DNA from 4 places in the Pantoea sp. X-Soil-ISGK-275 genome. Region 3 is predicted to be linked to each of the others. Evidence: predicted binding sites of a transcription regulator. Region 3 holds the regulator's gene; each other region holds the start of a gene.

Region 1 (4,843 bases), 1.5 Mb from region 3:
TTGCGCGTCATTCCTCGCGTGCCGACGCTGGAGATCGTCATGCAGCCGCTGCTGGAGCGTGGCACCGAGCGCGCCTTCTGCGAGAAGCGCGCCAAAGAGCTGCTGACGCGCCTTAACGTGCCGGAGCGTTTGTGGTCGCTGGCGCCGTCCACCTTCTCGGGCGGCGAGCAGCAGCGCGTCAACATCGCGCGCGGTTTTATCGCCGACTATCCGGTGCTGCTGCTGGATGAGCCAACCGCCTCGCTCGACAGCGCCAACAGCGCCGCCGTAGTGGAACTGATTGAACAGGCGCGCGCCCGCGGTGCCGCCATTGTCGGTATTTTCCATGACGAAGCGGTGCGCGAACGCGTAGCCGATCGCCTGCACGTCATGCAGCCAATGAAAGCAGGAGCAGAAGCATGATCATTAATAACGTCCGGCTGGTGCTGGAGCAGGCCGTAGTGCCGGGTTCACTGGAGATTCGCGACGGGTGCATCGCCAGCTTTAGCGACAGCGTCAGCCAATTGCCGGGCGCGCTGGATGGCGAAAACGCCTTCCTGCTGCCGGGTTTGGTGGAGCTGCACACCGATAATCTCGACAAGTTCTTCACGCCACGCCCAAAAGTGGATTGGCCGGCGCACTCGGCGATGAGCAGCCACGATGCGCTGATGGTCGCCAGCGGCATCACCACGGTGCTGGATGCAATTGGCGTCGGCGACGTGCGCGATGGCGGGCATCGCATTGAAAACCTCAACAAGATGATTGAGGCGATTCAGGACAGCAATCGCAAAGGTATTAATCGCGCCGATCACCATTTGCATCTGCGCTGTGAGCTGCCGCATCACACCACGCTGCCACTGTTTGAAAAGCTGATGAACACGCCAGAACTGTCGCTGGTGTCACTGATGGATCACTCGCCGGGTCAGCGTCAGTACGCCTCGCTGGAGATGTATCGCACCTATTATCAAGGCAAATATCAGCTCAACGACGAGCAGATGGATCAGTTTGAGCGTGAGCAGCTGGCGCTGGCCGCCGAGTTCTCCACGCCGAATCGCAACGCCATCTCCAGTTTGTGCCGTTCGCGCGGTATTCCGCTCGCCAGCCACGACGACGCTACGGCGGCGCACGTGGCGGAATCTCATGACGTCGGCAGCGCCATCGCTGAATTCCCCACCACGCTGGAGGCGGCACGCGCCTCGCGTGAATGCGGCATGCAGGTGCTGATGGGCGCGCCCAACATCGTGCGCGGCGGTTCGCACTCCGGCAACGTGGCGGCGGCGGACCTCGCCAGCCACGGCCTGCTGGATATTCTCTCCTCCGACTACTATCCCGCCAGCTTGCTGGATGCGGTGTTCCGCCTGGTGGCCGATGAGCGCAACACGCTGACGCTGCCGCAGGCGGCTGCGCTGGTGACCAGAAATCCGGCGCGGGCGATTGGCCTGCACGATCGCGGCCGCATCGCCGAAGGGCTGCGTGCCGATCTGGTGCTGGCGCATACCGAACATGGTCATTCGCACATTCGTCACGTCTGGTCGCAAGGCAAGCAGGTGTTCTGATGGCGCGCCTGATCTGGCTTACCGGGCCTTCGGGCTCGGGAAAAGACAGCCTGCTGAACGCGCTGCGGGAAGCGCCGCCGGAGAATCTGCTGATCGCCCATCGCTACATCACGCGCGCCGCCGATGCGGGCGGCGAGAACCATGTGGCGCTGAGCGAGGCGGAATTCCGACGGCGCGAGGCGCTGGGGTTGTTCGCCGTGAGCTGGCAGGCGCACGGCATGCATTACGGGCTGGGCGAGGAGATCGATCTGTGGCTGGCGCGCGGGCTGAACGTGCTGGTTAACGGTTCACGCCTGCATCTGCCGATTGTGCAGCAGCATTACGGCACGCAGCTGCTGCCGCTGGTGTTGCAGGTTTCGCCAGCGGTGCTGGAGACGCGATTGCGACAGCGTGGGCGCGAGTCGGAAGCGGAGATCGAAAGACGGCTGGCGCGCGCCGCCGAACCGCTGCCCGCGCATTGTCATGCGCTGAATAACGATGGTGCGTTAAGCGACACGCTCGAGCATCTACGCCAGCTCATTGCCCCGTAGGGTCGCCATTCATGGCGACCTGGTGCATCGGTGTAATGAGGTCACCATAAATGGCGACCCTACGGCGGCGGCGGATGCTGTCACTGTTTAATCATTTTACTGTCATCAAGCTTTCATCCGCTTTGCCCGTAATAGCGGGCAATCAACACCTCAGAAGAGATGGAGTGCAACATGGCACAGGCATTACTGAAAACCGTGGTCGACAATCCTTACCCGCATGTTACAGGGCAGGGCAACAAGGTGTTGTCGGTGCAGGGATTGTGCAAAACCTACGGCGCCAATCAGGTGCTGGATAACGTCAGCTTCGATCTGCATGCGGGCGAGTTGGTGGCGGTGATTGGCCGCTCAGGCGCAGGCAAATCGACACTGTTACACATGCTGAACGGCACCATCAGTGCGTCGCAGGGCGCCATCCTCAGCAATCGCCACGGCGAAGTGGATCGCGATGTGGTGACGCTGAATAGCCGCCAGATGCGCGAGTGGCGCACCGAATGCGGCATGATCTTCCAGGACTTCTGTCTGGTGCCACGCCTCGATGTGCTGACCAACGTACTGCTCGGTCGTTTGAGCCAGACCTCGACGCTGAAATCGTTCTTCAAGGTCTTCTCCGAAACCGACCGCGCTCGCGCTATCGAACTGCTGCAGTGGATGAACATGCTGCCGCAGGCGCTGCAGCGTGCGGAAAACCTCTCCGGCGGCCAGATGCAGCGTGTGGCGATTTGTCGGGCGCTGATGCAGAACCCGCGCATTTTGCTGGCGGATGAACCGGTGGCGTCACTCGATCCGAAAAACACCAAACGCATCATGGATGTGCTGCGTCAGGTGAGCGAGCAGGGCATCAGCGTGATGGTAAACCTGCACTCCATCGAACTGGTTAAAAGCTACTGCACCCGCGTGATCGGCATTCAGCGCGGCAAAATCCTGTTCGATGGACATCCTTCCCAGTTGACCGACGGCCTGATGCATGAGCTGTACGGCGACGAAATTAACCAGCTCCACTAACTCCCACAGCAAGAGAAAACCTAAGAATGAAACTGACTTCTTTAGCTTTACTGACTATTGCGATGGCATTTGGCGCAAACGCAGCGGATGCACCAAAAGAGTTGAACCTCGGGATTCTTGGCGGCCAGAACGCCACGCAGCAGATTGGTGACAACCAGTGTGTGAAAGATTTCTTCGACAAAGAGTTGCAGGTGGATACCAAACTGCGCAACTCGTCTGACTATTCAGGCGTGATTCAGGGCTTGCTGGGTAACAAAATCGATCTGGTGCTGAGCATGTCGCCGGCTTCGTATGCCTCGGTTTACCTGCAAAACCCGAAAGCGGTGGATGTGGTGGGCATCGTGGTGGACGACAAAGACGGGTCTCAGGGTTATCACTCAGTGGTGATCGTTAAGGCTGACAGCCCATACAAAAAGCTGGAAGACCTGAAAGGCAAATCGTTCGGCATGGCCGATCCCGATTCAACCTCGGGCTTCCTGATGCCGAACCAGGCGTTCAAGAAAGAGTTCGGCGGCACGGTGGACGATAAGTACAACAACACCTTCTCCAGCGTCACCTTCTCCGGCGGCCACGAGCAGGACATCCTCGGCGTGCTGAACGGTCAGTTCGACGGCGCGGTGACCTGGACGTCACTGATTGGCGACCGTGAAACCGGTTATACCTCGGGTGCCTTTGGCCGTTTGATTCGCATGGATCATCCTGACCTGATGAAGCAGATCCGCATCATCTGGCAGTCGCCGCTGATCCCGAACGGTCCGATTCTGGTGAGCAACAATCTGCCCGCTGACTTCAAAGCGAAGGTGGTGGCCACCATCAAGAAACTGGATAAAGAAGATCACGGCTGCTTTGTTAAAGCGGTTGGCGGTGCCCAGCACATCGGTCCAGCGACCGTGGCGGATTATCAGAACATCATCGATATGAAGCGTGATTTGATGAAGGGTACGCGCGGTTAATTTAGGTGGGGTGCTCGCTGTCCCCCATCCCGGCCTTCCCCCACAAGTGGGGGAAGGAGATGCTGCCACATGCAACTCCCAAAATCGCATTTTGCAGCATCTTCCTCCCCCATTAATGGGGGAGGACCGAGGAGGGGGACAGCGAGCACACTCCAGTCCCCAACCAACAGGAATCCCCCCTTGACCGATTTCGAACACTACTACCAACGCATCCGCCGCCAGCAAAAGCGCGACTCGCTGCTGTGGTCGCTGCTGTTGCTGGCGCTCTATCTGGCCGCGGGCAAGATGGCGGAATTTAACCTGCTCACCGTCTGGCAGTCGCTGCCACACTTTTTTGACTACATCGGCGAAACTATGCCGGTGCTGCATCTTTCACTGCTGTTCGCCGACGGCAAAACCGAGGGATCGCTGGCCTATTGGGGCTATCGCTTACACTTCCAGCTGCCGCTGATCTGGGAAACTTTGCAGCTGGCGCTGTCGTCCACCATCGTGGCGGTGGCCGTGGCGGGCGTGCTGGCGTTCTTCGCCGCCGACAACACGCAAACGCCGCGCAGCCTGCGCGTGGCGATCCGCGCCTTTGTCGCCTTCCTGCGTACCATGCCGGAACTGGCGTGGGCGGTGATGTTCGTGATGGCGTTCGGCATTGGCGCTATTCCCGGCTTCCTCGCGCTGGCGCTGCACACTGTCGGCAGCCTGACCAAGCTGTTTTACGAAGCGATTGAGAGCGCCTCGGATAAACCGGTGCGCGGACTTGCGGCGTGCGGTGCCAGCAAACTGCAGCGCATGCGCTTTGCCTTCTGGCCGCAGGTCAAACCGACGTTTC
Region 2 (4,843 bases), 750 kb from region 3:
TTGTTTCACTGATCGGCCCGAACGGTGCCGGTAAAACCACGGTGTTCAACTGCCTGACCGGTTTTTACAAACCGACCGGCGGCACCATCAAACTGCGCGATCAGCAGCTGCAAGGTTTGCCAGGCCAGAAGATTGCGCGCATGGGCATCGTGCGGACTTTCCAGCACGTACGTCTGTTCCGTGAAATGACGGTGATTGAAAACCTGCTGGTGGCACAACATCAGCACCTGAAAAGCGGCGTGTTCTCTGGGCTGTTCAAAACCCCGGCTTTCCGTCGCGGTGAGAGCGAAGCACTGGATCGCGCAGCCACCTGGCTGGACCGCATCGGTCTGCTGGATTTGGCGAACCGGCAGGCGGGTAACCTTGCTTATGGTCAGCAGCGTCGTCTGGAGATTGCGCGCTGCATGGTGACGCGCCCGGAAATCCTGATGCTGGATGAACCGGCGGCCGGTCTTAACCCGCGTGAAACGCACGAGCTCGATGAGCTGATCGCCGAACTGCGCGGTGAGCACAAAGTTTCCGTGCTGCTGATTGAACACGATATGAAGCTGGTGATGGGCATTTCTGACCGCATTTACGTGGTGAATCAGGGAACGCCGCTGGCTAACGGCACGCCGGAACAGGTGCGTAACAATCCGGATGTGATCCGTGCTTATTTAGGTGAGGCGTAACATGGCAAACCCGATTTTAACTTTGCAGAGTGTCAGCGCCCATTACGGTCCGATTCAGGCGCTGCACAACATTAATCTGCACATCAATCAGGGTGAGATCGTCACGCTGATCGGTGCCAACGGCGCGGGTAAAACCACGCTGCTCGGCACTTTGTGCGGCGAACCGCGCGCCACCAGCGGCACCATCACTTTTGATGGTAAAGAGATCACTGACTGGCAAACCGCGAAAATCATGCGTGAAGCGATTGCGATTGTGCCGGAAGGCCGTCGCGTGTTTTCGCGCATGACGGTGGAAGAGAACCTGGCGATGGGCGGCTTCTTTGCCACGCGTCAGCAGTATCTGGAGCGTATCGACCGCGTTTATCAGCTGTTCTCTCGCCTGGCAGAACGTAAAGCGCAGCGTGCGGGGACCATGTCCGGCGGTGAGCAGCAGATGCTGGCGATTGGTCGCGCGTTGATGAGCCAGCCGCGCTTGCTGCTGCTGGATGAGCCGTCGCTGGGTTTGGCGCCGATTATCATCCAGCAGATCTTCGACACCATTGAGCAGTTGCGTAAAGAGGGCATGACCATCTTCCTCGTCGAGCAGAACGCCAACCAGGCGCTGAAGCTGGCGGATCGGGGTTATGTGCTCGAAAACGGTCATGTAGTGCTGGAGGATAGCGGCGAAGCGTTGCTGTCCAACGAAGCGGTGCGGAGTGCTTATTTAGGCGCGTAAGTTAGTGCTCGCTGTCCCCCATCCCGGCCTTCCCCCGCAAGCGGGGGAAGGAGACGCTGCCACACGCAGCTTCAACACTGACATGTGGCAGCATCTTCCTCCCCCATTAATGGGGGAGGACCGAGGAGGGGGACAGCCTGCACGTACGAAAGAACAGCCAGCACGTACCAGCCAGCACTCCCAACCCATCTGTCACACCGCCGTCATAAACCTGTTATTAATCCGTCATTTCCCCGTGTCATGTTACGTCGCGAACTAAAAAATGCGCGCATTCGCGCGTACTTAACAGCACAGGAAAAACCTTATGTCCGCTTTTACGCTTCGTCCCCGCCTGATGAGTGTCGTACTCGGTCTGGCGCTCAGCGGTAATGCGCTGGCTGCAACTGAGATCCCTTTCTGGCACTCAATGGAAGGCGAGTTAGGCAAAGAAGTTGATTCTCTGGCACAACGTTTTAACCAGGCTCATCCCGATTACAAAATCGTTCCGACTTACAAAGGCAACTACGAGCAGAGCTTAGCGGCGGGTATCGCGGCGGTGCGCGCCGGTAAAGCGCCTGCGCTGCTGCAGGTGTATGAAGTCGGTACGGCGACCATGATGGCGTCCAAAGCTATCGTCCCGGTCAACCAGGTGTTTAAAGACGCTGGCGTGCAGATGGATCCGAAGCAGTTCGTGCCAGCCGTTGCCGGTTACTACAGCGACAGCAAAGGCCAGCTGATCTCTCAGCCGTTCAACAGTTCCACGCCGGTGCTGTACTACAACAAAGACGCGTTCAAGAAAGCCGGTTTGAACCCGGATCAGCCACCAAAAACCTGGCAGGAGCTGGCGAAAGACGCCGAAGCGCTGCGTAAAGCGGGCCTGACCTGTGGTTACGCCAGCGGCTGGCAGGGCTGGATTCAGATTGAAAACTTCAGCGCCTGGCATGCGCTGCCGGTCGCCACCAAAAACAACGGCTTTGACGGTACCGATGCGGTGCTGGAATTCAACAAGCCGGTGCAGGTGCGCCACATCGAAATGCTGGAAGCGATGAACAAGAAGGGTGATTTCACCTACTTCGGTCGCAAAGATGAATCTACCGCCAAGTTCTATAACGGCGATTGCGGCATCACCACCGCGTCTTCCGGTTCGCTGGCCGACATCAAACACTACGCCAAATTCAACTTCGGCGTGGGCATGATGCCGTACGATGAAACCGTACCGAACGCACCGCAGAACGCCATCATTGGCGGCGCGAGCCTGTGGGTGATGAAAGGCAAAGATGCCAACACCTACAAAGGCGCGGCGGAATTCATGAAGTTCCTCGCCCAGCCAGAAATCGCTGCCGAATGGCACCAGAAAACCGGTTATCTGCCGATCACCACCGCCGCGTACGAGCTGACTAAGCAACAGGGCTTCTATGACAAGAACCCAGGCGCGGACATCGCCACGCGTCAGATGCTGAACAAAGATCCGCTGCCGTTCACCAAAGGCATGCGTCTGGGCAACATGCCGCAGATTCGTACCATCGTGGACGAAGAGCTGGAAGGCGTGTGGACCGGCAAACAGGCGCCGCAAGCTGCGCTGGATAACGCTGTGAAACGCGGTAACGAACTGCTGCGCCGTTTTGAGCAGCAAGTGAAGTAACACCGTTATCTCGGGGCAGATGCCTGGCGTTCGCCCCGATTTTCTTCTTTGATTGAGCCTGCTATGTCCTCATCGCGCCCGGTATTTCGCTCCCGTTTTCTGCCCTATTTGCTGCTGTTGCCGCAACTGGTGATTACGGCCATCTTCTTCCTGTGGCCAGCCGGTGAAGCCTTGTGGTATTCGCTGCAAAGCATCGATCCTTTTGGCATCTCCAGCACCTTCGTTGGGCTGGCGAACTTTAAGCGCCTGTTCAGCGACGAATACTATCTGGCCTCCTTTTGGACCACCATCGAGTTCAGTGCGCTGGTGACGATTTGCGGCATGACCTTTTCCCTGCTGCTGGCGGCGCTGGTCGATTACGTAATTCGCCTGCGCAAGCTCTACCAAACCTTGCTGCTGCTGCCGTACGCGGTGGCGCCGGTGGTTGCGGCAGTGCTGTGGATGTTCCTGTTTAATCCGGGCCTCGGTTTGTTCAGCCATCTGCTGAACCAAATGGGCTACAACTGGAACTACGCGCAAAACAGCGGTCAGGCGATGTTCCTGATTGTTCTGGCGTCGATCTGGCAGCAAATGAGCTACAACTTCCTGTTTTTCTTCGCCGCGCTGCAGTCGATTCCCAAATCGCTGGTAGAAGCGGCGGCGATCGATGGCGCCGGTCCGGTGCGTCGCTTCTTCAATTTGTCCCTGCCGCTGATCACGCCGGTGAGCTTTTTCCTGCTGGTGGTCAATCTGGTGTACGCCTTCTTCGATACCTTCCCGGTGATCGATGCCGCCACCGGCGGGGGTCCGGTGCAGGCCACCACCACGCTGATCTACAAAATCTATCGCGAAGGCTTCACCGGGCTGGATCTCTCTTCCTCCGCTGCGCAATCGGTGGTGCTGATGCTGCTGGTGATTGGCCTGACTATCCTGCAATTCCGCTTTGTCGAGCGTAAGGTGCAATACCAATGATTGAGAATCGACGCGGGCTGGACATCTTCAGCCATACCTTGCTGGTGTTGGGCGTGCTGACCATTCTGTTCCCGCTCTACATCGCTTTTGTCGCGGCAACGCTGGATAACGAGGCGGTGTATCAGGTGCCGATGACGCTGCTGCCGGGCACGCATTTGTGGGAGAACATCTCGCGTATCTGGACGCACGGCGTGAATGGCAGCGGTCCGGCGTTTGGCATGATGATGCTCAACAGCCTGCTGATGGCGCTCGGCATCACCATCGGCAAAATCAGCGTCTCGATGCTCTCCGCCTTCGCGCTGGTGTGGTTCCGCTTCCCGCTGCGCTCGCTGTTTTTCTGGCTGATTTTCATCACCCTAATGCTGCCGGTGGAAGTGCGTATTTTCCCGACGGTGGAAGTGATCTCGACGCTGAATATGCTCGACAGCTACAGCGGTTTAACGCTGCCGCTGATGGCGTCGGCTACCGCCACTTTCCTGTTCCGTCAGTTCTTTATGTCGCTGCCGGACGAGCTGATTGAAGCGGCGCGTATCGACGGTGCCAGCCCGATGCGCTTCTTCTGGGACATCGTGTTACCGCTGTCCAAAACCAATCTCGCCGCGCTGTTCGTGATCACCTTCATCTACGGCTGGAACCAGTATCTGTGGCCGCTGCTGATCATCAACGATACCAGTCTCAGCACCGCCGTCGCCGGAGTGAAAAGCATGATCAACAGCAGCGGCGGGCCGACGCAGTGGAATGAAGTGATGGCGGCAATGTTATTAACCCTGATTCCACCGGTGGTGGTGGTACTCGTGATGCAACGTGCGTTTGTGCGTGGCCTGGTAGAGAGTGATAAATAAATGGCAGGCGTAACCCTTCAGACCGTGACCAAATCGTATGACG
Region 3 (4,843 bases):
AGCGGCGGATAGCCGTAGCGCGCAATGAACAGTTGACGTTCGTCGATCTGCATCGGGCGGCTCATCGCGCCCAATTGTGCAGCACCGGCGGCCAGCGCGGTCGGTGCGGTAGACGATCCCGCCGCCTGCACCTGAACGTTCACGCCTGGCGACTGGCGGCTAAAATCCTCGCCCCACAGGGTCATCAGATAACCCAACGTATCCGATCCGACGCTGCTCAGATTGCCGGTTAGCATGGTTTGTTGGCCGTGTGCCAAAGCAGAGCAAAGCAGCGAGAGGGATAGCAACAGCGATTTCATGGGCGATTCCGCAATTTAATGAGACGCCTATTCTGGAGCGGCGTGATTTATCGCGCAATAAATTGCGTAAGGGTTGTCAGTTAAGCGCGAAGCGGTCGCCATAAATGGCAACCCTACGAAAATCCCGTAGGGTGCGCATTTATGCGCACCTGGTCGCCATAAATGGCGACCCTACGAGACTTGTAGCGATGGCGAGTCAAAATTATGCCTTTATGGTGCAGCGCGGGTGTTGAGGCGACATCCCAAACCGCTGAACGATTGAGGGATTCCAGGGCGAGCCGCATGGATGCGGCGAGAGGTGGCGCTGAGCAGGAGCGAATCGCCACCGGTCCGTCAGGAATCGTGAATGAGTGAAGGTACCGCGCAGCGGCGGGTTGGGCTGGCGCAAGGCCCGGGAGTGCAGAGGGCGCGGCCAGGCGCTCTCTGCTCGGTCGCCGCACAAGGGTGCTGCAACTGCCTCAGCTTAGGGCGAACGAAAGCCGCTCTGTGCTTAACTGAGCGGCATTACGCCATGGATGTGCAAACCTTAATTAACCTGCGCTTGCAGCGCGCTAGCCACAATCAAGCGTGGCGGCAGCAGGAAGCTGAAACAGGTTTCCTGATGCGGCACGCTGGTGATCTCGAGCCGCGCATTATGATGGCCCAGCGCGTGCTTCACGATTGCCAGCCCCAACCCGCTGCCGCCGGTGGCGCGTGAACGCGCTTTGTCCACGCGGTAGAAGCGTTCTGTAAGGCGCGGCAGATGCTGTTCGCTGATGCCCGGCCCGTCATCGCACACCTTAAACTGCGCGCCTTGTTTGGTACGCAACCAGCTGATGTCGATGCGCGTGCCATCCGGCGTGTGATTCACCGCGTTGTAGACCAGGTTGGAAATGGCGCTACGCAACTGCTCATCGTTGCCGAACACTTTCAGGTGCGGATCGGTATGGAAATGGATGGTGTGACGTCCCTGGCTCAGCGTTTCCGCTTCACGCTGCAATAGCAGCAGCATGCCCGGCACATCCACCGTCTCTTTCAGATCGATGGCTGGCGCCGCTTCGATACGCGACAAGGTCAGCAACTGCTTCACCAGGCTGTCCATGCGGCGCGTCTGCTCTTGCATAGTATGTAACGCCTTGCTGCGCGTGCGCTCGTTCATTACCGCGTCGTCCATCATTTCCAGATAGCCCTGCAATACCGTTAACGGCGTGCGCAGTTCATGACTGACGTTGGCAAAGAAGTTGCGCCGCGCGCCTTCCAGCTGGTGCATCTGGGTGACATCACGCGCCACCATCAGCCACTGTCCTTCGCTGTAAGGCATCACGCGGAATTCCATATGATGCTGATTATTAAGGATCTGCGTCAGCGGTGTGTCGAACTTGCGCTGGCGGATATAGCGGGAGAATTCAGGATAACGCAGTAAATTGAGGATGTTCTGGCCGTTATCTTCCGGCCAGCGCAGGCCAAGATGCTGCTGCGCCAAGCCGTTGCACCAGAAAATGGTGCCCTCTTCGGTGGTCAGCACCACCGCATCCGGCAGCGATTCGGCACCGCTGCGGAAACGTTTGATCAGATTGCCCAGCTCGCGGCGGCGACGCCGGTTGCGCAACTGCATCTGATACAGGCCATAAAACAGCGGTTCCCAGCTGCCGCGTCCGGTGGGCGGCGTCATTGAACGATCGACCCACAACCAGTGCGACAGACGCATCAGATTGCTGAAGTGCCAGAACATCACGCCGGTCACCGCAATCAGCAGTAACCACGGCAGATATCCGAACAACAGACCCAACACCAGCGCAGGTAAACAGACCAGCGCCAGCTCGGTCAACAATCTCTTCCAGGAGAGTCGTTCCAGCACGGTAAAAACTCCGTTTACGTTTAGTAGCGGGCAGAGAAACGATACCCTGTTCCGCGAACGGTTTGAACCATGCGATCGTGGCCGGTCAATTCCAGCGCTTTACGTAAACGGCGAATATGCACATCGACGGTGCGATCTTCGACATACACATTGGTGCCCCAAACGTGGTTCAGCAGCTGTTCGCGGCTGTACACGCGTTCCGGGTGCGTCATAAAGAAGTGCAGCAGTTTGTATTCGGTCGGCCCCATCTCCAGCGGCGTGGTTTCCGACATCACGCGATGTGAGGATGGATCAAGGCTCAGGCCCTGCATCTCAATCACCTCTTCCACCGCCATCGGTGAAATACGGCGCATCACCGCTTTAATACGCGCCATCAGCTCTTTGGGTGAGAATGGCTTGGTGATGTAATCATCCGCGCCCACTTCCAGACCGCGCACGCGATCCTCTTCTTCACCGCGCGCCGTCAGCATCATCACCGGGATGTCACGCGTCATGGCTTCACGCTTCAAATGCTTAATAAACTGAATTCCGCTGCCGCCGGGCAACATCCAGTCCAGCAGAATTAAATCAGGCCAGGGTTCGATCAGCTTACTAATCGCGCTGTCATAATCTTCCGCCTCAATAGGCTGGTAATCATTCTGTTCCAGCACGAAACATAACATTTCACGGATGGGAGCTTCGTCTTCCACAACCAAAATGCGCTTAGCCATTGTAACTCCTGCTAGTGTGACAACGTGTCACGGGGATTTGCGGCGCCATTATGCGTCAGTTTTGTGACACTTTTATGAAAAAGCCGCCCTAAGATAGATAGATAAAAAACAGAAATGTCACAATAAAAATCTGCTTTTTTTCTTTGTGATCTTAAGTGGTTATAATTCGCCTTCGCTAAACAGAGCACGGAGCAAACATGCGCATCATTCACACCGCTGACTGGCATCTCGGTCAGTTCTTTTACAGCAAAAGTCGCGCGCGGGAACATCAGGCGTTTCTCGACTGGCTGCTGGATCAGATTGTGCAGCATCAGGTGGATGCGCTGATTATCGCGGGTGATCTGTTTGATACCGGTTCGCCGCCGAGCTACGCGCGTGAAATGTTTAACCGTTTTGTGGTGGCGCTGCAGCCAAGCGGCTGTCAATTGGTGGTGCTGGCGGGCAATCACGATTCGGTGGCGACGCTGAATGAATCACGCGAGCTGCTGGCCTGCCTGAATACGCAGGTGATCACCAGCGCCACGCCGCAGGGAGAACAACAGGTGTTAACCCTGAAGCAGCGCGATGGCGTGCCGGGTGCGCTGCTGTGCGCCATTCCTTTTCTGCGTCCGCGCGACATTCTGCGCAGCCAGGCTGGCCAATCCGGTCGCGAAAAACAGATCTCGCTGCTGGAGGCGATCGAGCAGCATTATCAGCGCTGTTTCGCCGCCGCGCAGTCAATAAACAGCGCGCTGCCGATCATCGCCACCGGCCATCTCACCACCGTTGGCGTCACTAAAAGCGATTCGGTGCGCGACATCTATATCGGCACGCTGGATGCCTTCCCGGCGCAGGCGTTTCCGCCAGCGGATTACATCGCGCTTGGTCACATCCATCGCGCCCAGCGCATCGCCAACAGCGAACATATTCGTTACAGCGGCTCACCAATTCCGCTCAGTTTTGATGAGCTTGGTCGCGACAAAAGCGTCTTCCTGCTGGAGTTTTCCGACAAGCTTAAGGACGTGACGCCGCTGATCATTCCGCACTTCCAGCCGATGCAGATGCTGAAAGGCTCGATGGCGGAGATTGAACATCAGCTGGCGCAGTTCAGCGAGAGCACCAGCGAGCTGCCGACCTGGCTGGATATTGAGATCACCACCCAGGAATACCTCAGCGATCTGCAACGTCGCATTGAAGCGCTGACCGAAAATCTTCCGGTCGAAGTGCTGCTGGTGCGCCGCAGCCGCGAACAGCGGCAGCGCAGCCTCGAACGGCTGGAGAACGAAACCCTGAGCGAATTAAAAGTGGAAGAAGTGTTTGCCCGCCGACTGGCGCAGGAAGATCAGCTGGATGCTGAGCAAGCAGAACAGTTAACGCAGCTGTTCCGCACCCAGCTTGCCGCGCTGGAGAATCCATCCGCATGAAAATTTTGACGTTACGTTTTAAGAACCTCAATGCGCTGCGCGGCGAATGGTTTATCGATTTCCGCCGTGAGCCCTTTGCCAGCAACGGATTGTTTGCCATCACCGGCGCCACCGGCGCGGGCAAAACCACCTTACTCGATGCAATTTGCCTGGCGCTCTATCACCAAACGCCGCGCCTCGGCACGCTGTCGCAAACCCAGAATGAGCTGATCACGCGCGACACCGCCGAGTGTCTGGCAGAAGTGGAGTTTGAGATCAAAGGCGAAGCCTGGCGCGCCTTCTGGAGCCAGAACCGCGCGCGCGGCCAGGCCGACGGCAAATTGCAGGCGCCGCGCGTCGAGCTGGCGCGCATGGCGGATAATCAGATCATCGCTGATAAAGTCGGCGACAAGCTGAAAGCGATTGAAACCCTGTCGGGGCTCGATTTCGCCCGCTTTACCCGCTCGATGATGCTGTCACAAGGCCAGTTTGCCGCCTTCTTGAATGCCAAACCCGGCGAACGCGCCGAGCTGCTGGAAGAGCTGACCGGCACCGAGATCTACGGACAAATCTCGGTGCAGATCTACGAACGCTGGCGCACCGCGCGCAGCGAGC
Region 4 (4,843 bases), 1.1 Mb from region 3:
TCACGAACAGGATCAGACCCAGTTCCATCAGTGCTGCCACGTGCACACCCGATTCCGCTTCGGCGAATTCGTTGGCCAGCGCCGAGGTAATACTGTTGCCCGGCATAAACAGCGAAGCGCTGTCGAGCTGGTAGGTGTTACCGATGATAAAGGTCACCGCCATGGTTTCACCCAACGCGCGGCCCAGGCCGAGCATCACGCCGCCAATCACGCCGTTTTTGGTGAACGGCAGCACGATGCGCCAGATCACTTCCCACGTGGTGCAGCCGATACCGTAAGCCGACTCTTTCATCATCACCGGCGTTTGTTCAAACACGTCGCGCATCACCGAGGCGATGTACGGAATGATCATGATGGCGAGAATCACGCCCGCCGCCAGAATACCGATACCAAATGCCGGGCCAGAGAACAGCGTGCCGACAATCGGGATAGTCGACATCACGTTACCCACCGGCGTCTGGAAATATTCGGCGAACAGCGGGGCGAAAACAAACAGGCCCCACATGCCGTAAACGATGCTGGGGATCGCCGCCAGCAGCTCAATGGCGGTGCCCAGCGGGCGACGCAGCCAACCTGGCGCCAGTTCCGTCAGGAACAGCGCGATGCCGAAACTCACCGGTACGGCAATGATCAAGGCAATAATCGAGGTGACGAGGGTGCCGTAAATCGGTACCAGCGCACCAAATTGTTCGTTTGGCGCATCCCAGGTTTTATTCCACAGGAAAGAGAAACCAAATTTTTGGATGCTTGGCCAGGAGGAGAAAATCAGGGAGACGATAATGCCGCCCATCAATAACAACACGATAAGCGCGGAGAGCTTCACCAGCGCGCCGAAAATCATGTCGCCTTGTTTACCGGGGGCTTTGAACGTCGGCTTAGTGGCAGCCATAGAATTCTCTGTTCTCAGGAGGATGTCAGGGCGGCACGCAGGCCGCCCATTGGGGTTGGCCAACCGTCTCGGCTGGCCAGGTAAATCTGTTACTGGTACAGCGCTTTACCGGAGCTATCTTTGATGTTCGCTTTCCACGCTGCACGAATCTGGTTAGCAACGCTTTCTGGCAGCGCGGCGTAATCCAGGTCGGTTGCGGTTTTGCTGCCACCTTTGTAAGCCCAGTCGAAGAACTTCAGCACTTCGCTACCTTTCTCCGCATTCGCCTGATCTTTGTAAATCAGGATGAAGGTGGTTGAGGTGATCGGCCATGCTGCATTGCCTTTCTGGAAGGTCAGATCCTGAGCAAAGGTTTTGCTCCAGTCTGCGCCTTTCGCGGCGTTCGCAAAGCTCTCTTCGCTTGGTGCGACCGCTTTACCGTCAGCATCAACCAGTTTGGTGTAGGTCAGGTTGTTCTGCTTGGCGTAAGCGTATTCCACATAGCCAATTGAACCCGGCAGACGCTGTACAAATGCGGCCACGCCGTCGTTACCTTTACCGCCCAGACCGGTCGGCCAGTTAACGGTGTTACCTTTACCGATTTTGCTGTTCCACTCTTCGTTCACTTTCGCCAGGTAGCTGGTGAAGACGAATGAAGTACCGGAACCGTCAGCGCGGCGAACCACGTTGATGTTGGAATCTGGCAGTTTCACGCCTGGGTTCAGTTTAGTGATCGCCGGGTCGTTCCACTTTTTGATGGTACCGAGGTAGATGTCGCCCACGGTTTTACCGTCGAGAGTCAGTTCACCTGATTTCACACCTGGGATGTTAACCGCCAGCACCACGCCACCAATCACGGTAGGGAACTGGAACAGGCCATTTTTCTGCAGATCTTCTTCTTTCATTGGTGCATCAGACGCACCGAAATCGACGGTTTTCGCGATGATTTGCTTCACGCCGCCTGAAGAACCAATACCCTGATAGTTGATTTTGCTACCAGTGGCTTGCTGGTACTCGGCTGCCCACTTGGCATAAACCGGCGCCGGGAATGTCCCGCCTGCGCCCGTCAGATCGGTTGCTGCAAAAGCAGAGACCGCGCTTACTGCGAAGGTGGCGGCGAGGATTCGGGCTACGGTGCTACGCATCAGTGTCATGTTCCCTCCAGGGGATTTAAAAAAATCAGGCTCAATGCCTTTTTAGTAGGAGTTAGTGATTGCTGCTGGAGGGAAAATAGGACAGTTTGATGACAGTGAAATGTACGAAATATGACAGTTATATGACAGCATGTAGAAATGAAGCGGGCCCATTGCGGGCCCACTCTTGTTACTGATTATTCAACGGTAACCGATTTCGCCAGGTTACGTGGTTGATCAACGTCGGTGCCTTTAATCAGCGCCACATGATACGAGAGCAGCTGTAGCGGCACGGTGTAGAAGATCGGTGCAATCACCTCTTCTACATGCGGCAGAGAGATGATTTTCATGCCATCGCTGTCGCTGAAACCGGCATCCTGATCGGCAAACACGTACAGCAAACCGCCGCGCGCGCGTACCTCTTCAATATTGGATTTCAGCTTCTCCAGCAGTTCGTTGTTCGGCGCGACCACGATCACCGGCATATCGGCATCAATCAGCGCCAGCGGGCCGTGCTTCAGCTCGCCCGCCGCATAGGCTTCGGCGTGGATGTAGGAGATCTCTTTCAGCTTCAGCGCGCCTTCCATAGCGATTGGATACTGATCGCCACGGCCAAGGAACAGCGCATGATGTTTATCCGAGAAACCTTCCGCCAGATTTTCGATCACTTTGTCCTGCGCCAGCATCTGTTCGATGCGGCTCGGCAAGGCTTGCAGCGCGTGCACAATTTCGTGCTCGATTTCGGCTTTCATGCCGTGCAGACGCCCCAGTTTCGCCACCAGCATCAGCAATACCGCCAGCTGCGTGGTGAAAGCTTTAGTCGAGGCAACGCCAATTTCGGTACCGGCTTTGGTCATCAGCGCCAAATCTGACTCGCGCACCAGCGATGAACCGGCCACGTTACAGATCGCCAGCGAACCGAGATAACCCAGCTCTTTTGACAGGCGCAACGCCGCCAGCGTATCGGCAGTTTCACCCGATTGTGACAGCGTGATCAGCAGGCTATTTTTACGCACCGCAGATTTGCGATAACGGAATTCCGAAGCGATTTCCACATCACAAGGCAGGTTGGCGAGCGACTCAAACCAATAGCGCGACACCATGCCGGAGTTGTATGACGTACCGCAGGCGATGATCTGAATATGCTCGACCTGGCTCAGCAGCTTTTCAGCATCCGGACCGAGCTCGCTGAGATCGACTTCGCCGTGATTAAAACGACCGGTGATGGTGTTTTTGATCGCGTTCGGCTGCTCGTAAATCTCTTTCTGCATGTAGTGACGATAGATGCCTTTGTCGCCGGCATCGTATTGCGCGGTCGATTCGATTTCGGCGCGCTTAGCCGTGTTACCGTCACGATCGATAATGGTGACTTCGCGGCGGGTGATCTCGGCAATATCGCCCTCTTCCAGATAGATGAAGCGACGCGTCACCGGCAGCAGTGCCAGCTGATCGGAAGCAATAAAGTTTTCACCCACGCCACGGCCAATCACCAGCGGGCTACCGGAACGCGCCGCCACCAGCAGCGACGGATCGCGGCTGTCCATGATCACCATGCCATACGCACCGCGCAGCTGCGGAATGACGCGTAGCACCACTTCACGCAGCGTGCCGCCCTGCTTCTGCTCCCAATGCACCAGATGCGCCACCACTTCGGTGTCAGTTTCTGAGGCAAAGTGATAGCCGCGCTCAAGCAACTGCGCGCGCAGCGGCTCATGGTTTTCAATGATGCCATTGTGCACGATGATGATGTGCTCAGAAACGTGCGGATGCGCATTGGCCTCCGACGGCTCACCGTGTGTCGCCCAGCGCGTGTGTGCGATACCGGTGCCGCCAATCAGCGGCTGCTGCTCTGCGGCTTCCGCCAGGTTCTGCACTTTGCCCAGACGACGCAGGCGCGTCATATGGCCCTGACGATCGACAACGGATAATCCCGCTGAGTCATAACCGCGATATTCAAGACGACGCAAACCTTCCAGCAGAATTTCTGCGATGTCACGCTGCGCTACTGCACCAACAATTCCACACATAGTAATTTCCTGACTTCATGGCTTTCGGCCATTGCGTTGTCATCTGACCTGATTTCCCCGAGCCTTGTAGAGAGTGGGGATATTTTTTTATGGCACTGCAAACAGGCCGATCGTTGTCGGCCTTTAAAATTTATTTTTTCTTAACAGGGCGCTGCCAGCCCGATTTTTGATTCTGCTCTTTACGGTTGTAGACCAGATCCGCCGCGGTGACATCTTTCATTACCGTGGTGCCGGCAGCGATAGTGGCGCCGCTCGCTACGGTTACAGGCGCTACCAATTGCGTATCGGAGCCGACAAACACGTTATCGCCGATGATGGTTTTGAATTTGTTGGCGCCGTCATAATTGCAGGTAATGGTACCCGCGCCGATATTTACGCCTGCGCCAATTTCCGCATCGCCAAGATAAGAGAGATGACCGGCTTTCGAGCCTTTACCCAGCGTGGCTTTTTTCATTTCAACGAAGTTGCCAACGTGCGCTTCTTCCGCCAGCTCGCTGCCTGGACGCAGACGCGCAAAAGGTCCAACCGTACAGGCGGCGGCTAGGGTGGCATCTTCGATCACCGAATAGGGACTGATTTCGCAGTCGTCAGCAATCACGCTGTTTTTGATGATGCAGCCGGCACCGATTTTGACGCGGTTGCCGAGCGTGACCTTGCCTTCGATGATCACGTTGGTATCGATCTCAACATCGCGGCCGTGTTGCAGCGAACCGCGCAGATCGAAACGCGCCGGATCGCGCAGCATCACACCCGCCAGCAGCAGCTTTTCTGCCTGCTCGCTTTGATAGACACGCTCAAGCGTTGCCAGCTGCAGG

The links. The regulator PhoB, encoded in region 3, activates phosphate uptake and scavenging genes when phosphate is short. The targets are predictions, from matches to a motif close to CTGTCATAAAACTGNCNNAT.
Region 1: a site for PhoB is predicted at 2,165-2,184, ahead of phnC (phosphonate ABC transporter ATP-binding protein). Genes of this name have one in related genera too.
Region 2: a site for PhoB is predicted at 1,587-1,606, ahead of ugpB (sn-glycerol-3-phosphate ABC transporter substrate-binding protein UgpB). Genes of this name have one in related genera too.
Region 4: a site for PhoB is predicted at 2,132-2,151, ahead of pstS (phosphate ABC transporter substrate-binding protein PstS). Genes of this name have one in related genera too.

What each region holds. Positions count from the first base shown of each region.
Region 1 covers NZ_AP035976.1:2,623,893-2,628,735, reverse strand. The annotation lists gene phnL (phosphonate C-P lyase system protein PhnL) at 1-402, shown strand, start outside; gene phnM (alpha-D-ribose 1-methylphosphonate 5-triphosphate diphosphatase) at 399-1,535, shown strand; gene phnN (ribose 1,5-bisphosphokinase) at 1,535-2,065, shown strand; gene phnC (phosphonate ABC transporter ATP-binding protein) at 2,237-3,067, shown strand; gene phnD (phosphonate ABC transporter substrate-binding protein) at 3,094-4,020, shown strand; gene phnE (phosphonate ABC transporter, permease protein PhnE) at 4,201-4,843, shown strand, end outside.
Region 2 covers NZ_AP035976.1:351,638-356,480, forward strand. The annotation lists gene livG (high-affinity branched-chain amino acid ABC transporter ATP-binding protein LivG) at 1-671, shown strand, start outside; gene livF (high-affinity branched-chain amino acid ABC transporter ATP-binding protein LivF) at 673-1,386, shown strand; gene ugpB (sn-glycerol-3-phosphate ABC transporter substrate-binding protein UgpB) at 1,691-3,007, shown strand; gene ugpA (sn-glycerol-3-phosphate ABC transporter permease UgpA) at 3,071-3,958, shown strand; gene ugpE (sn-glycerol-3-phosphate ABC transporter permease UgpE) at 3,955-4,800, shown strand; gene AC6I8A_RS01575 (sn-glycerol-3-phosphate import ATP-binding protein UgpC) at 4,801-4,843, shown strand, end outside.
Region 3 covers NZ_AP035976.1:1,098,252-1,103,094, reverse strand. The annotation lists gene AC6I8A_RS05010 (PstS family phosphate ABC transporter substrate-binding protein) at 1-299, opposite strand, end outside; gene phoR (phosphate regulon sensor histidine kinase PhoR) at 826-2,136, opposite strand; gene phoB (phosphate response regulator transcription factor PhoB) at 2,157-2,846, opposite strand; gene sbcD (exonuclease subunit SbcD) at 3,044-4,249, shown strand; gene AC6I8A_RS04990 (AAA family ATPase) at 4,246-4,843, shown strand, end outside.
Region 4 covers NZ_AP035976.1:11,446-16,288, reverse strand. The annotation lists gene pstC (phosphate ABC transporter permease PstC) at 1-889, opposite strand, end outside; gene pstS (phosphate ABC transporter substrate-binding protein PstS) at 979-2,022, opposite strand; gene glmS (glutamine--fructose-6-phosphate transaminase (isomerizing)) at 2,199-4,028, opposite strand; gene glmU (bifunctional UDP-N-acetylglucosamine diphosphorylase/glucosamine-1-phosphate N-acetyltransferase GlmU) at 4,159-4,843, opposite strand, start outside.